Regions from separate parts of the Bradyrhizobium sp. SZCCHNR3119 genome, predicted to be linked through region 3. Evidence: predicted binding sites of a transcription regulator. Region 3 holds the regulator's gene; each other region holds the start of a gene.

Region 1 (3,273 bases), 760 kb from region 3:
ATATTGGCCACCGCAACCGCAAGACCGACCAAGATATGGGCGCGGTCGCGGGCCTTGCCGAGCAGATATTTGGTCCGCCGCGTCACCACCTGTTCGCGGAAGGCGATGAACAGCGTCAGGAAATCCTTCAGGTTCATCGTCTGCGGTCGGCCGCCATCGAGCGCGAGCATGTTGGCGGCGAAACTCGTCTGCAGCGGCGTGAACTTGTAGAGCTGGTTCAGCACCACGTCGGGTACCGCATCGCGCTTCAACTCGACCACCACGCGGTAGCCCTCGCGATCGGACTCGTCGCGCAGATCGGCGACGCCTTCGATCTTCTTCTCGCGCACCAAATCGGCGATGCGCTCCACCATCGTGGCCTTGTTGATCTGATAGGGGATCTCCGAGATGATGATCGCCTCGCGATCCTTGCGGATCGTGTCGATCGTCACCTTGCCCCGCATCACGATCGAGCCGCGGCCGAGATGGTAAGCGGAGCGGATGCCGGCGCGTCCGAGAATGATGCCGCCGGTCGGGAAATCCGGGCCCGGGATGATGTTGATCAGTTCGTCGATCGTGAGCGCGGGATTGTCGATCAGCGCCACACAGGCGTCGATCACCTCGCCGAGATTGTGCGGCGGGATGTTGGTCGCCATGCCGACCGCGATGCCGCCGGCGCCGTTGACCAGCAGGTTCGGAAACTTGGCCGGAAGGACCGACGGCTCCTTGTCAGAGTTGTCGTAGTTCGGAACGAAGTCGACCGTGTTCTTGTCGATGTCGTCGAGCAGCGGGATCGCCGACTTCGCCAGCCGCGCTTCCGTGTATCGATAGGCTGCCGGCGGATCACCGTCGACCGAGCCGAAATTGCCCTGGCCGTCGATCAGCGGCACGCGCATGGAGAAGTCCTGCGCCATGCGGACCATGGCGTCGTAAATCGACTGGTCGCCATGCGGGTGATATTTACCGATGACGTCGCCGACCACGCGGGCGGACTTCACGTATTTCTTGTCCGGCGTGTGCCCCTGCTCGTACATCGAGTACAGGATGCGGCGGTGCACCGGCTTCAACCCGTCACGCGCGTCAGGCAGCGCACGCGCCACGATCACGCTCATCGCGTAATCGAGGTAGGAGCGTTTCATCTCGTCGAGGATGGAGACGGGGCGAATGTCGGAAGGTCCGCCCGGCTCGCCGGGCTTCTCATCTTCAGTGTCGGACAATTGGGGATCCGGTCAGTTTTGCACGCGGAAATCGATGCGAATCATATAGCGCATCGCAGCCCCGCAAACCACCCCTCCCCGCACGGAAGGGGCGGCTTTTTCTGTTCGTTTTTCCAGTGACTTAAGGCGCTCGTCGGTCGAGGAAAATGTGGCGCCAGACCCGCGTTTCTCAACGCGCCCCGCCGGCGATCAGAACGGAATGTCGTCGTCCATGTCGCTGTTGCGGCCACCGGCCGGAACCGGCCGGCGCGGCGCTGGTGCGGATGACGGCCCACCGATGCCGAAATCGCCGCCTGGCTCGTCGGCAAAGCTGCCGCCGCCACCGCCGCCCCGGCCATCCAGCATCGTCAGCGTCGAGTTGAACCCCTGCAGCACCACCTCGGTGGAGTACTTCTCGACGCCGCTCTGATCGGTCCATTTGCGGGTCTGCAGCGCGCCCTCGATGTAAACCTTCGCGCCCTTCTTCAGATACTGCTCGGCAACTTTGCAAAGCCCCTCGTTGAAGATGACGACGCGGTGCCACTCGGTCTTTTCCTTGCGCTCACCTGTCGCCTTGTCGCGCCATGTCTCCGAGGTCGCGATGCTGAGATTGGCAATCGGCCGCCCGTCCTGGGTGCGCCGAATCTCGGGATCCTTGCCGAGATTGCCCACCAGAATCACTTTATTCACACTTCCCGCCATCACACTCTCCCGCGGCTCGAATTCCTGGACCGGTGCCCACCGGCCGATCGGCATGCGGCGGCTGGGGTCCTTCCTCAGTCGGCGGACCCTATACGCTTGTCGCGCCGGCGACCCGCCTTCTCCTTGATTATCCACATATAGCAAGCCGTCGCGCCACGTTCCAGCTTTGTTCGAATCCTATTCCCACAACCATGCGTAGAGTTCCCGTTTGAGGCGAAATTTGACCAAGTTCCCGCCGGGAACCGGAATGAAGTTCCATGGCATCCCAGATACTTAAGCACTTTCATTAACTTATGACGCCATCAGAACTCCCATTTCGCGACCAGGGTGTGGCTTTTTGGCGACAGCATTTTGAGTTGAATCGCGTATTCTGCACAAGCAATGACAAGCCGCCTCGGCGGTCGGACAGATTTGTTAGTTGGCGCTTTCCGGGGGACCCAAATGAAAGCGCGCAATGCGGGAGAACTTCTGATGAGAAAGATTTTACTTGGTGCCGTGAGTTTGATCGCCCTGGGACTGGTCACGCCTGCAAGTGCCGCCGACCTCGCTGCACGTCCATACACCAAAGCCCCACCTCCGGTTGCGCCGGTGCTTTATGACTGGAGCGGCTTCTACATCGGCATCAACGCCGGCGGCGGTTCGAGCCATAAGTGCTGGGATCTGGTTTCCTCCGCAGGCTTTGGTACGCTGGCGACACCGTTGGACGAGGGTTGCCACGACGCGACCGGTGCGACGGCCGGCGGCCAGATCGGCTATCGCTGGCAGATGGCGAGCTGGGTGTTCGGCGTCGAAGGCCAGGGCAACTGGGCCAACTTCCGTGGCAGCAACGTCAATCTGCTGGGCGGCACCGCGCTTGTTGCCGCAGGCCTCACCGATCAGTCCAAGATCAACGCATTCGGCCTGATCACCGGCCAGGTCGGCTACGCCTGGAACAATGTTCTGGTCTATGGGAAGGGCGGCGTCGCGGTTGTCGGAGACAGGTTCAGGACCTTCAACGTTGTGGGCACCCTCGTCGACTCCGCTGACAACACCCGCTGGGGTGGAACCATCGGCGTCGGCCTTGAATACGGCTTTGCTCCGAATTGGTCGGTGGGCGTCGAATATGACCACCTCTTTCTTGGCCGGCATACCGTCGACTCGGTCACGCCGGCTGGCGCGTTTTCTGCCAGCGATCGCATCAAACAGGATGCCGATATCGGCCTGGTTCGGCTGAACTATCGCTTCGGCGGCCCGATCATTGCCCGCTACTAAACGCGCAAATCCTCTTCTCGGAAAGGCCGGCTTCGCGCCGGCCTTTTTGTTGGTTGCCGGTTTGGTTCGACGCCCCCTTGGCTGGGAACTGCGCGATGCGTGGAATATTGCTGGGGTCGCGTCGCCCCGCCGATGACTGGCGCCA
Region 2 (3,273 bases), 720 kb from region 3:
ACGCCCGTTGGGCCTCCTGATGTTCGCGCATGGCCTGCTCGGCATCGGCCCTGCGCGCCGCATCGCGGGCGCGGCGTTCTTCGGGCGTCAGGATCCGTGGCGGACGGATTGGGGTCTTGTCTGACATGAACTCTCAACGCCGGTCGGGCCCAGATGTTCCGGAGCGGAGGCCAATTTGCGCCTCGGATGCTGACAAATCGGGCACCATAGCCGCAAGCGGCACGCGGACACTTGACGGCGGGGGTCACAAGCCTGACAAATTCATGCGCCCAATTGTCACAGCGGAGGTGGCGCGTGAGACATGTCGACGCCGTAGTGATGTTCGTCAGCCTGTGGCTCCTGGCCTCGATGCTCCTCGATGCCCTGACGCCGCCCGAGCTGAACGTCTATATGATCGGCCCGGCCCTGGCGCCGGCCATTTTCGTCACGGCTGTGCTGTACTGGCTGCGGATCCCGGCGCTCGACTTCGCCGTGGTGTTCGCGACCGTCTGGATGGCGTCCGAGATGGTGCTCGAAATGATCACGCCGAAACCGCTCTCGCCGTTCTTCGCCTTGATCGCGGCCGCGCCGCTGCTGGTGGTCGGTTCGGTCTTCAATTTTCAGTGCTGGTATCGCTCCAAACGCCCGACGCGCCCGGTTCTGTCGCCATCGATCTCCGGCCTTTCCTCGCCGGGCCAGGTCTCCAAGCGGGCCCATCAGGTCTGATCCTGCTGCGGCTTGCAAGCCTTCCAATCACCGGCGCTACTAATCTAATTGTCCCGCTTCGGAAACAGACGGTCGCAGATGTAGCGCGAAGTCGGGGTCAGGCGGACGCCACGCGGCTTTTGCCATTCGGCGCGATCGAGCTCCCTGGTATCACCGATCTCGAGCCGGCCCTTGGCATACTTGGCGATGAAGATGGCATCGCTCATCCTCCGCCCGGACCGCTTGTTCTTGGCCGTGACCTCCTTCCAGAGCCTGAGACGGCCAAGCTTGAGCTTGGGCAGCTCCTCCTTGATCTCGCGCTTGAGACAGGCCTTGTCCGTCTCGCGAGGTCGCTTGCGGCCGCCGGGAAACATCCACAGACCGTCGACTCGCCGCCGAACCAGGAGAACCTTGCCGCGTCTGACCGCAACGAGCTTGGATGCCTTCGCCATTTCTACTTCGCACTTCCTCCTGATCAAAAGTGGATAGTAGTCTTCCAGGTTTCAAAGAGTCGCGCGATCCGTAACTGTCCGTATCGGCGGCGTCTCTGTATAGCGAGTATATCGACGCAAGAACATATCGGGAACAATCGGTCGTCGGAGCCGTTCGGGCCCTGATACAATTAGAGAACTATATGGCTGACAATATGAAGAAAGACCCTGACGATTGGGTTTCAGGGCGCGACCCAATGACCGGCGCCCAGGCGCCCTATATGAAAACTCAAAGCGAGCAGGCGCACGCGCCAGACCCGAGTGGGAAGCAACTGACCAAGGCGAAAGCATCGGAGTTGATCGATCGGTTGCGTGAGCAAGCCGGCATCGACAAATGACGCAATGCTCCGCGGTCCAAAATTGACGGTCACCCTGATGCCTGATTTTCGTCCGAGCCCCGCGCTGATCAGGCAGAACGCATGACCGCCAAATGCAATGAGATCCGCCTCTGGCTGATGGAAGTCGATGCTGCTCCGCCAGCACTGCTGGCCCATTGGCGCGCTTGCCTGAACGCGCAGGAGCTGGCGCGCGCCGACCGGTTCTACTTCGACGCCGACCGTGAGATCTACCTCGCCGCGCATTGGCTGCTCCGGCAGGCGCTGAGCCACGCGGCTCCGTTGGCGCCGGAGGCTTGGCAGTTCGCGAGCGAGCAATTTGGCAAGCCGCGCATCGCGCCGGGGCTCGGATATGGGAGCCTCAAGTTCAATCTGTCGCACACCAGGGGATTTGTCGCCTGCGCCGTCGGCTATGACGCCGAGATCGGGGTGGACGTGGAACGGATTGCGCCCAAGCACGCCAGCCTCGACATCGCCGAGCGCTATTTCAGCGCAAGCGAAGTTGCCCTCATGCGGGCTGCTCCCGCCGCGGACCGGGCGATGATCTTCTTCCGTCTCTGGACGTTGAAGGAGGCGCTGATCAAGGCGACCGGCGAGGGTCTGTCGCGCGCACTCGACAGCTTCTCGTTTGCTTTCGCGCCGACCGCGATCACCTTTCAGCCGTCCGATCCAAGCGAGGCGGCCAGATGGATGTTCCTGGAGGATCGGCCGACTCCACATCACGCGCTCGCGTTGGCGATTCGGTCCGGCACAGCCGGCAGGGCCATCCCAGTTTCCCGTGTATCTGTCGAGCCCGGCGAGATGAACGTCCTTGATCGGAGCGCTCGATGAGGGGCGAAAATGTCGCGAATCACCGCTGCGTTGTTTACTCTTGGAACGACCGAGGAGTTCAGCATGGTTGCGGACAGTGACAGCAGGATCGCCTGGCATCGCGCACAGCTCAAGAAGAATCGTGCGGCGTTGAGGCAGATCGAAACCGCACGCTTCACGATCGGTGAGAGCTCGGATGCCAAGGCGCTCGAACGGGCCAAGCGGCAGTTTTCGGACCTTCAAGCCAAAATCCGTGAATCCGAACAGGTGCTCGCCCAGCACGAACGCCAGACCCGACGGCCGCTCGGCACAGATCTGCGCAGCCTGTCGCGCGTGTCCTGGCGCGATTGGACCGGCAACGGGCAACGCTAATCCGCTTCGCTGAGGTGCCGGCGTCGCAGCCGCTCTTCGCTGCGCGCCAACGCGGCGAAATCGAGCTGTCCCTGTTCGAGCGCCCGTCGCGCGCAGCCGAAGATGCGGTAGAATTGCGCGCCGTCATAAGCGACGAGCAAGAGGTCGGCCCCGCCGTTCAGCGCTTCGACCACGGCCTTGCAGACGTCGCCGCCATAGATGGCGCCCATGACGAGATCGTCGGTGATGATGATACCGTTATAGTTCCAGCTCTGCCGGATCAGACCATCGAGCACCGCCTTCGAATGCGACGCCGGCCGCTTCGGGTCGAGGGCCTCGAGCTTGACGTGGCCGACCATCAGCACGGCTTGCGTCTCCTTGAGAACCTCGCGGAACGGGCGCCAATCCGAAGCCGCGAGCTCAGCAACCGGCGTCTGCAGCTGTGCTGCAAAATGGTGTGTATCGGCCGTCACCCGCCCAAGGCCCGGGAAATGCTTCACGGCAGCACCAACCCCGCTGGCCGCAAGCCCGTGGATGTAGCTGGTCGCGATCTCGCTGACGACGGCGGGATCACTGGCGATCGCGCGCTGGCCGATCAGGGT
Region 3 (3,273 bases):
CTTGGCCTTGGTGCTCGACGGCGCCGCGCCGCTGCCGGAGGAAAAGGTCGCGCTGGACCAGGCCTATCACCGGGTGCTGGCGCGGGACGTCGCGGCGCTGCGGACCCAGCCGCCGCAGCCGATGTCGGCGATGGACGGCTATGCGGTCCGCGCCGCGGATGCCGACCGCGCCCGCGCCACGCTCAAGGTCATCGGCGAGATCGCGGCCGGCCGGCCGTTCGATCGCACGCTCGGGCCCGGCGAGGCCGCGCGCATCTTCACCGGCGGCGTCGTTCCCGACGGCGCCGACGCCATCGTGATCCAGGAGGACACGATCGCGGATGGCGACCACGTCACCATCACCGAAGCGGCCAGGAAGGGCCGGCATATTCGCCCGGCCGGCGCGGATTTCCACGAAGGCGACGTGCTGCTCAAAGCCGGCCGACGCCTGAGCGATCGCGACCTGTCGCTCGCCGCCAGCATGAACTATCCCGAGCTCCCGGTGCACCGCCGCCCCAAGGTAGCGCTGCTTGCCACCGGCGACGAGCTGGTGATGCCGGGGTCGAATCCCGGTCCCGGCCAGATCGTCTATTCCAACGGCTACGCGCTGCGCGCCCTGGCGCGCGCCGAGGGTGCAGATCCCATCGACCTCGGCATCGCCGCCGACACGCTGGACTCGACGGTCGCAGGCATCCGCCGCGCGCGCGAGGCGAAAGCCGACATCCTGATCACGACCGGCGGCGCCTCGGTCGGCGATCATGATCTGGTCAAGCAGGCGCTGGACGCCGAGGGCGTGGACATGGCGTTCTGGAAGATCGCGATGCGCCCGGGCAAACCGATGATGCATGGACGGTTGGGCCAGATGCGCGTGATCGGCCTGCCCGGCAATCCCGTCTCCTCCTATGTCTGCAGCCTGTTGTTTCTGGTGCCGCTGATTCGGAAGCTCGTGGGCTTGGCTCAAATCCACCCTGCCCGCGAGACTGCGCTGCTCGGCCGCGACCTCGCCGCCAACGACGTCCGCGAGGACTATCTGCGCGCGCGGCTCGAGGTGCGCGCCGACGGCGCGCTGGTCGCAACGCCGGTGACGCATCAGGATTCCTCGCTGCTCGGCAACCTCGCGCTATCGCAGGCCCTGGTGATCCGCCCGGCTTTTGCGCCCGCGGCAAGTGCCGGCTCCGTCTGCGAGATTCTGAGGCTGCCAGACTAAACAGGGTGCAGCTGCCAAATATACCGCCAGGGATCTCGCAGCTATTTTGCGGGCATCGAGCAGGCATCTTGCGCACCACCTTCATTGCAAATTAATGATTGCAGAACACATATCGAACAGATAGTGTCCGTTCATGATTTGTTTCGAAGATGTTGCGGGCGCCGCGAACTGAGGACGTTTCGAACGAGAACGCTTCAAACGAGAACGTCTTGAACGAGAGCGTCTTGAACAAGAACGTCTCGGGCGAGAACGACACATCAACCTGGGGATCTGGTCGAGATGCTGACGCGCAAACAGTACGAACTTCTGCGGTTCATCAACGAACGTCTGAGGGAAGCTGGCGTGCCGCCCTCCTTCGATGAGATGAAGGACGCACTCGATCTGCGCTCGAAGTCGGGCATCCATCGTCTGATCACCGCGCTGGAAGAGCGCGGCTTCATCCGCCGCCTGCCCAATCGCGCGCGCGCCATCGAGGTGATCAAGCTGCCCGAACTGTCCCAGGCGGCGAACAACCGGCGTGGCTTCACGCCGTCTGTCATCGAAGGTAATCTCGGCAAGGTGCGCACCAGCACGCCGGCGATCGACGAGGGCGATCGTCCCGTCGCCGTCCCGGTGATGGGCCGCATCGCTGCGGGCACGCCGATCGAGGCGCTGCAGACGCGCAGCCACACCATCAGCGTCCCGGCCGACATGCTCGGCTCCGGCGAGCATTATGCGCTGGAAGTCCGCGGCGACTCGATGGTCGATGCCGGCATCCTCGATGGCGACATGGCGCTGATCCAGCGCAACGACTCCGCCGACACCGGCGACATCGTCGTCGCGCTGATCGACGATGAGGAAGCCACCTTGAAACGTTTCCGCCGGCGCGGCGCCTCGATCGCACTGGAGCCGGCCAACACCGCTTATGAAGTCCGCATCCTGCCGCCCAACCGCGTCAAGATCCAGGGCAAGCTGATCGGGCTGTACCGCAAGTACTGATCGTCACGCGCGCGAACTGGATCGCGCGCAATTTGATCTGACGCGTTGGAGGTCTCTTCCGACGGCGCTGATGATGATTGCACTTCGATCGCGATGCAACACGCTCAAACGCTTGTGATCGCGAAGCGCCGTACGGGGTGCAGATCAGCGCAGAATTGCCGTCAAGCACGCGCTAACATCGTTCCTGATGTCCACTCTGATAGAGGCCTGCGCCTGTCCGGGGGGAGCGTGGGTTGCTATCTCGAACGAGGAGCGATCCGATGTGTGACTATAGCCTGCATGCTGTTGCGTCCCGCCCGGCGAAAGTCGGGGAAACGCTGATCTCGACGACGTTCCGCGGAACCTCGACCCGCGGCTTCGCCTCCGAGAGCGAGCCGAATGTCGCCGTGTGTATGCTGCCCGGGACGGAATTGGCGTTTGCCGACGACGTTCGCTACGACAGCCGCTGGATCTGGACCCGCACGATCCGCGACCGCGTGGCCAAGTTCAACACGATCGAGAAGCATGTGCCCGATCGCCACCATGATGCGATCGAGTTCGCAGATGGTCGGCATGTGCTGGTGACCCAGCTCTGCGAGGGACAACGCGTCACCGTGCTGCAATTGCCCGCGACCAAGCAGCCGGCCGAGCGCAGGCCGCTGGGCACCGAGGCTTCGAGCAGCAGCGAAACGACGCCGGTGCGGCGGATCTCGATCACCTGAACTGAGAAGCGCAACGGATGCGAAGACAAATGGGAACATTCGGCCCTCGGCGGAAGTTATGGTTCGCCGGGGGGAGAATGGCCCGTGGTCAACAAGATCAATTGGCAAAAGGCCGGGCGCATCACTGAGCCCGGTCGTTACATATTCACGTTCGGATGGCTGACCGTGACGGCCGACGATATCGCGGTCTGGCAGCAACATCCCGATGCGCTGTTCACCCTGGTGGAGCTTCCACCGCCATCGCGAAGCCCGTCGGATGGCGACGAGGACGACGACGCATCCGAATATCATCTCGGCACGTTCGAACTGCCGGATTGCTAATCCACCGCCCCCTGCTCCGCCTCCGGCGGCGTCGCGTCCTGGGATCTTGGCGCCGGCGAGCGCGGCGCCAGCGTTGCCTGGAAATCG

The links. The regulator LexA, encoded in region 3, represses DNA repair genes until DNA is damaged. The targets are predictions, from matches to a motif close to TGTTCNNNNTGTGTTCNG.
Region 1: QX034_RS28385 (single-stranded DNA-binding protein) is a predicted target of LexA. The motif match lies at 2,034-2,051, and genes of this name have one in related genera.
Region 2: QX034_RS28550 (DUF3072 domain-containing protein) is a predicted target of LexA. The motif match lies at 1,255-1,272, and genes of this name have one in related genera.

Annotation. Positions count from the first base shown of each region.
Region 1 is NZ_JAUEUV010000002.1:238,359-241,631, reverse strand. It holds gene gyrA (DNA gyrase subunit A) at 1-1,196, opposite strand, end outside; gene QX034_RS28385 (single-stranded DNA-binding protein) at 1,386-1,877, opposite strand; gene QX034_RS28380 (outer membrane protein) at 2,349-3,128, shown strand.
Region 2 is NZ_JAUEUV010000002.1:281,671-284,943, reverse strand. It holds gene QX034_RS28565 (hypothetical protein) at 1-127, opposite strand, end outside; gene QX034_RS28560 (hypothetical protein) at 319-705, shown strand; gene QX034_RS28555 (NUDIX hydrolase) at 750-1,136, opposite strand; gene QX034_RS28550 (DUF3072 domain-containing protein) at 1,319-1,513, shown strand; gene QX034_RS28545 (4'-phosphopantetheinyl transferase family protein) at 1,595-2,341, shown strand; gene QX034_RS28540 (hypothetical protein) at 2,405-2,692, shown strand; gene QX034_RS28535 (glycoside hydrolase family 3 N-terminal domain-containing protein) at 2,689-3,273, opposite strand, start outside.
Region 3 is NZ_JAUEUV010000002.1:999,320-1,002,592, forward strand. It holds gene glp (gephyrin-like molybdotransferase Glp) at 1-1,186, shown strand, start outside; gene lexA (transcriptional repressor LexA) at 1,466-2,164, shown strand; gene QX034_RS31975 (hypothetical protein) at 2,425-2,865, shown strand; gene QX034_RS31980 (hypothetical protein) at 2,950-3,186, shown strand; gene QX034_RS31985 (ComEC/Rec2 family competence protein) at 3,183-3,273, opposite strand, start outside.